DNA from 2 places in the Paenibacillus sp. JDR-2 genome. Region 1 is predicted to be linked to the other one. Evidence: a T-box and tRNA genes for the amino acid it is inferred to sense, from the RefSeq annotation. Region 1 holds a T-box; the other holds one or more tRNA genes.
What was found. The T-box of region 1 lies ahead of PJDR2_RS09890 (tryptophan--tRNA ligase). A T-box ahead of a tRNA ligase gene usually reads a tRNA of that ligase, here a tRNA-Trp.

Region 1 (3,187 bases):
CCCAACGATAACGGCCTCCTCGAGCAATTATCCGCGTGCCGCGCATTGGAATTATCCATCATCCGATCAGCCCTCTTTTAGCCGGCTAACTGGCTTAGTTGGCTTGTTGAATTGGCAAGGCATTAATAATCCATGGCTAGAGCAAGCTGTCGGAATATGCTTGAACGATATCTCTTCTTCTCATTATGAGGATTCTCATACGATTATTACCGCATTCTGTCTGCTTGAAAGCCTCCCTCAAACCGTTGAAGTAAACAAACTATTTGCCAAGCTATCCGATGAACTATTTAAGGCGAGCTACTTCTGTTTGGAAGCTCCGCCTCAATCTTACGGACTTACTCCTCTAGATTTTGCTCCTGCTTCCGATTCGTATTGCAGAAAGATTTTTTCGGATGAGGTTATTGAGGCTCACTTGAACGTGCTGGAATCCGAGCAGGCACAAGACGGTGGATGGCAAATCCAATGGGAACCGCCAAGTGAAATGGCAAGATTGGAATGGCGGGCTTATAAGACTCTGAAGAGCCTTATCACTTTGAAATCCTACAATCGAATTTAAATAGAAAGAAAACTCTACTACCTCACCAGGAGGAAGTAGAGTTTTCTTCTTTCCCTTCAATTTCTAGGCTGTATGCGCAACGATTAAATTTCCGTCCAGATCATAAATTTTCAGAAATCTTCTACCTTCCTCAACAGGCTCAGCCAGCGAATCGCCGTGCACCCTAACGCCGCCGTCCGTTACTTTCTTACGCAGCTCATCCATGTTATCAACCTGGAATCCAAACGCCGGAAAAGGTTCTCCGTTCACCGTAAAGGTAGCGGATGTCTCATCTGAGGTTTGCCTATTACCTGTATCTCCCCAACTTGTATTTTACCTGCTCCAGCAAAGGTTGTGCTATAGCTCTTGCTTTCCTTGCGCCTTCACTCAGAATATCATCGATTTGGTCCTTTGCCGCCATGTATTGATTATATTTCTCCCGCGGCTCCTCCAGGAAAGCATTCATAACCTGATAAAGCTCCTGCTTCGCTTCCCCCCAGCTTATACCGCTTTGGAATTTTTTCCGTAATATTTCAATTTGCTCATCCGTAGCAAACTCTTTATAAAGCAGATAAATATTCGAGGTATCAGGATCTTTAGGTTCATGCGGCGGAGTAGAATCGGTCTTGATTCTGCTAATCAGCTTCATCAAGCTGTCGGCTGACTCAAACAGCGGAATCGTATTGTTGTAGCTTTTGCTCATTTTCCGTCCATCCAGTCCCGGTATCACGGCCGTTTGCTCATCCACGATATAATTAGGCAGCTTAAAGGTCTCGCCATAGTTGCGGTTAAAGGCTTCCGCCAGATCCCTTGCAATTTCGACATGCTGAATCTGGTCTTTGCCGACCGGAACTTGATCCGTCTGAAAAAGCAAGATATCCGCCGCCATTAAGATCGGATAAGTAAACAGGCCCATATTAACGCCGGTATCGGTATCCACGCCTAGCTGCTCGTTTTTATCCACGACCGCCTTATAAGCATGAGCACGATTCATCAGACCTTTTGGCGCCATGCAGGCCAGAATCCAGCTAAGCTCGAAAATCTCCGGTACGTCGGATTGGCGGTAAAATACAACCTGCTCCGGATTAAGCCCCAAAGCCAGCCACGTCGCCGCAATCCCGTAAGAAAGATCGTTAAACTCATCCCGATTTTGAATAAACGTTAGACCGTGATAATCCGCGATAAAATACAAAGCTGTGCGATCCTGCTTTTTGGCAATTTCCAGGGCTGGCTTTATTGCCGCGATGTAATTGCCGATATGCACTCTTCCTGTTGGTTTGATGCCCGTTAATACAGTGCTCATGTTTTTGCTCCCTTCTTCAACTTAGAAATAAAAAAAGGGGCTCTCATCCTTGGAAAAGGACGAGAAACCCCGTGGTACCACCTTCGTTAGCCCGATTCGCGCAAATCGGACTCGCTTTGACGTATCGACGCATGCTGGATGCTGGAATACGCGTCTCTTGTAACGACGAGACTTTCGCCAAAGCCTACTCAAAATCTTGTTTCGGTTTGGATGCTCAGAAGCCCACTTCGGCATAATCCCTACACTGATTCGCACCATCCATCAGCTCTCTGGAGTATTCGTTATGCGTACTCTCTTCATCATCGCAAGTTGGTATATAATTTTGTTATTACATTTTTACAACAGAACGCATAGATTTGTCAAATACTTACTTAATAAGTTGTTCAGTTTCCTCAATGAGTTCCCGCAGCAGATTCAAGGCGTTCTTTAAGCTATCCGGATCCTCTGTGATCAAAGCGAAGATTTCATTTACCCTACGGGAATAATGACGTGGTGCAATAGCGAACGAATCGACGATAGCAGAGGCTCCTTTTTCATTCATCGAGTAGGTTTCGTTAACTGCAAACAATACCTGATTCAAGCAAGCCACAGACCTGAAACAGCAACCGGCAATATATGATAAATCGTTCTTGTAGATACCCTTGTATCCATTTTCGAGAGAAAAGCCCGCCTCCCAGAAAAACCTTTGGACAATCGCTTTTTTAAGTGCTGCAGGATAAGGAGTTGTTCTGCTTTTCAACTGGCCTACGATTTCCGAAGGATCCCATAATACTTTGCATAGCGCGACCTCCGCCAAATAAATCGAATTCACGAATCCATGAGGATGTCCCGGCTGGTAATCCATGGTGATCTCCCCGCTCATGCCTTGTTCGATTACTTGCGACACTTTGTTTTGATCCCTGTAGAGGAAATCGACGGAAATATGATTGATTTTCAGCCAGCCCCCGCCATTAATCCATGGTCCCCACTCGCCTGTTTCGGTCACAACGTTATCTCGATGCTCGTCGTCCATTCCAGCAGCCGCTTGGCGAAGCTGCGGGATGTCCAGCCCTAGGCCGGAATCGTAATAGATACCGATATCAATATCGGAATGGGGATTCTCGGTTCCCCTGGCTCTCGAACCGCCAAGAACAATAGCCGTTACGCCTTTTATTTGTTTCAGTTGGTCAACTATATTCGAAATCGTGTTCTCCATGTCCATGATTCTCACCAATCCTATGAGCAATTATGTTCTATTATAAACCAAAAAAGGCGATACAGGCCTTAAGCCTGTACCGCCTTTTTGTTCAAAACCTGTTCAAAAGCATCGTTGAAATACTGCATGACGTATTTCGCGACATGACATTCGA
Region 2 (3,187 bases), 950 kb from region 1:
CCGGGATGGACGTACCGCTGGTGTACCAGTTGTTCCGCCAGGAGCACCGCTGGGTAGCCAAGTACGGACGGGATAAGCGCTGAAAGCATCTAAGCGTGAAGCCCCCCTCAAGATGAGATTTCCCAATTAGTAAGACCCCTTGAAGACGACGAGGTTGATAGGTTCGGGGTGGAAGCACAGCAATGTGTGGAGCTGACGAATACTAATCGGTCGAGGGCTTATCCTAAAACAACCCCCAAAAAGTGAAGTTAAGCGTTATAGCTTATTCCGATTACTTTTCGGGGACCCCGGTGTAACAATCGGAACACTTAAGGAATTCAAACTTTCGTATCCAGTTTTCAAGGCGCAAGCTTTGAATATATTCCCTGATAGCTCAGTTGGTAGAGCACTCGACTGTTAATCGAGTTGTCACAGGTTCGAGTCCTGTTCGGGGAGCCATATAGAGAGGTGTCCGAGTGGTCGAAGGAGCACGATTGGAAATCGTGTAGGCTCTAACCGGGTCTCGAGGGTTCGAATCCCTTCCTCTCTGCCATAATTTCTCTTACATAGCAGATTGCTACGTAATAAGTAAGGCCCGTTGGTCAAGGGGTTAAGACACCTCCCTTTCACGGAGGTAACAGGGGTTCGAATCCCCTACGGGTCACCATCTTTACAAAAAAAGAAATAAAAAAGTTCTTGCCAAGCAGACTTGAATGTGATATATTATAAAAGTCGCTCGAGAGAATATGGAGGCTTAGCTCAGCTGGGAGAGCATCTGCCTTACAAGCAGAGGGTCGGGGGTTCGATCCCCTCAGCCTCCACCATATAAGATTCATAATGACGCGGGGTGGAGCAGCTCGGTAGCTCGTCGGGCTCATAACCCGAAGGCCGCAGGTTCAAATCCTGCCCCCGCAACCAAAACTTTATCTTCGGTTGTTACCGAGAATTCGATGTGGAGCTGTGGTGTAGAGGCCTAACATGCCTGCCTGTCACGCAGGAGACCGCGGGTTCGAATCCCGTCAGCTCCGCCATTTAATCAAACATCAGGCTCGGTAGCTCAGTCGGTAGAGCAGAGGACTGAAAATCCTCGTGTCGGCGGTTCGATTCCGTCCCGAGCCACCATGTTAGATGGTTGGAAAAGTTAATATGCCGGTGTAGCTCAGTTGGTAGAGCAACTGACTTGTAATCAGTAGGTCGTGGGTTCGACTCCTATCGCCGGCACCAGTTTTACGGAGGGTTAGCGAAGTGGCCAAACGCGGGAGACTGTAAATCTCTTCCTAACGGTTCGGTGGTTCGAATCCATCACCCTCCACCACTTAGGGGCATAGTTTAAAGGTAGAACAAAGGTCTCCAAAACCTTTGGTGTGGGTTCAATTCCTGCTGCCCCTGCCAGATAATTTTTATAGTGAGTATGGCGGTCGTGGCGAAGGGGTTAACGCACCGGTCTGTGGCTCCGGCATTCGTGGGTTCAAGTCCCATCGATCGCCCCATTTTCACTAAGATTTAAAAAAAGGTTTTTGTTGGGGATTAGCCAAGCGGTAAGGCAACGGACTTTGACTCCGTCACTCCAAGGTTCGAATCCTTGATCCCCAGCCATTTATGCGGAAGTGGCTCAGCGGTAGAGCATCGCCTTGCCAAGGCGAGGGTCGCGGGTTCGATTCCCGTCTTCCGCTCCATAATTAGGTGGCGCCATAGCCAAGTGGTAAGGCAGAGCTCTGCAAAAGCTTTACCCCCAGTTCGAGTCTGGGTGGCGCCTCCACAATTATTTCAATAAATGTGCCCTTAGCTCAGCTGGATAGAGCGTTTGACTACGAATCAAAAGGTCAGGAGTTCGAATCTCTTAGGGCACGCCATATTTACTAAATGCCGGTGTGGCGGAATGGCAGACGCGCGCGACTCAAAATCGTGAGGGAAACCGTGGAGGTTCGAGTCCTCTCACCGGCACCAAATATTGAAATGATTGCGCTGATTGTACTTTGTACAGTCAGCGTTTTTTGCATGTTAAATACTTTATAAGCACCTGACGGACCAACCTCCGCTAGGTGCTTTTTTGTTTATATCGAATGGGGGATGACCATACTGATTACTATCAAATACAGGTGATGTGATGCAGCATGAATCAGATCGATGTTTCAGCTATTAAAGAAAAACTCGGAAATAGTAACGATATTGTTTTTAAGGAATTTCAAATCGAATATGCCGACCGTTCTCAAAGAGTGGATTTGTTTTATGCGGATGGGCTGGTAAATGCGGGATCTGTTCAGGATTTTATATTGGAGACTTTAATGGTGGAGTTTCCTAAGCTTGATACGAATCAACATCCTTTTCTGGACTTGCTGACTGCGGGAGACGTAGAAGAAGTGACATCGACGGAAACGATGTATTATGATCTGTTTTCAGGTCACGTCATTCTTATTTGGGATAGCACTAAAATTTTGTCCATTGCTATGAATGGGATTAAAGACCGCGCGGTATCAGAGGCAATGACGGAAACGGTTAGCCGCGGTCCAAAAGAATCGTTTACGGAATCCATTCGCACAAATACGGCATTGGTCAGAAGAAAAATAAAGAACCCCAATTTATGGTTGGAAAATATGCGGATAGGGAAAGTGACTCAGACTAGTGTCTCCATTATGTATGTAAAAGGGATCGTAAGCGATAAGATCGTGGATGAGGTGCGTAACCGACTAACCAGAATTGATATTGACGGGATACTGGAAAGCGGCTATATCGAAGAACTCATTCAGGATTCCGCTTATAGTCCATTTCCGACCATGTATAACTCCGAACGGCCGGATGTCATCGCTGCCGAGCTTCTCGAAGGCAAAGTGGCGATATTGGTGGATGGAACGCCTCATGTTCTTGTCGTTCCAGCACTGTTTATTTCCTTCATGCATTCTGCAGAGGACTATTACCAGCGCGCGGATATCAGCTCGCTAATAAGGATTCTTCGTTTTGTGGGGATTTTTATTGCCTTGTTAGGGCCTTCGCTATATATAGCCATAACGACCTTTCATCAGGAAATGCTTCCTACTCAACTGCTCATTGGACTTGCTGCCCAACGGGAGGGGATACCTTTTCCCGCTTTTATCGAAGCGCTGATTATGGAGATTACGTTCGAGATCCTACGTGAAGCTGGGGTTCGCATGCCAAGAACAATGGGGCAGGCCATTTCGATTGTCGGTACATTGGTTATTGGACAGGCAGC

Region 2: it encodes a tRNA-Trp, which carries the amino acid that the T-box ahead of PJDR2_RS09890 (tryptophan--tRNA ligase) is inferred to sense. The anticodon was not compared.

What each region holds. Positions count from the first base shown of each region.
Region 1 covers NC_012914.1:2,267,545-2,270,731, reverse strand. Annotated here, with positions in the region: gene PJDR2_RS09900 (hypothetical protein) at 1-556, shown strand, start outside; gene PJDR2_RS33120 (hypothetical protein) at 620-760, opposite strand; gene PJDR2_RS09890 (tryptophan--tRNA ligase) at 843-1,838, opposite strand; T-box leader at 1,891-2,150, opposite strand; gene PJDR2_RS09885 (nucleotidyltransferase domain-containing protein) at 2,206-3,039, opposite strand; gene PJDR2_RS09880 (alpha/beta fold hydrolase) at 3,102-3,187, opposite strand, start outside.
Region 2 covers NC_012914.1:1,314,645-1,317,831, forward strand. Annotated here, with positions in the region: rRNA gene PJDR2_RS05705 (23S ribosomal RNA) at 1-226, shown strand, start outside; tRNA gene PJDR2_RS05710 (tRNA-Asn) at 363-438, shown strand; tRNA gene PJDR2_RS05715 (tRNA-Ser) at 442-532, shown strand; tRNA gene PJDR2_RS05720 (tRNA-Glu) at 572-646, shown strand; tRNA gene PJDR2_RS05725 (tRNA-Val) at 728-803, shown strand; tRNA gene PJDR2_RS05730 (tRNA-Met) at 821-897, shown strand; tRNA gene PJDR2_RS05735 (tRNA-Asp) at 934-1,010, shown strand; tRNA gene PJDR2_RS05740 (tRNA-Phe) at 1,026-1,101, shown strand; tRNA gene PJDR2_RS05745 (tRNA-Thr) at 1,128-1,203, shown strand; tRNA gene PJDR2_RS05750 (tRNA-Tyr) at 1,211-1,294, shown strand; tRNA gene PJDR2_RS05755 (tRNA-Trp) at 1,298-1,371, shown strand; tRNA gene PJDR2_RS05760 (tRNA-His) at 1,394-1,469, shown strand; tRNA gene PJDR2_RS05765 (tRNA-Gln) at 1,501-1,575, shown strand; tRNA gene PJDR2_RS05770 (tRNA-Gly) at 1,581-1,655, shown strand; tRNA gene PJDR2_RS05775 (tRNA-Cys) at 1,665-1,738, shown strand; tRNA gene PJDR2_RS05780 (tRNA-Arg) at 1,756-1,832, shown strand; tRNA gene PJDR2_RS05785 (tRNA-Leu) at 1,845-1,926, shown strand; gene PJDR2_RS05790 (spore germination protein) at 2,094-3,187, shown strand, end outside.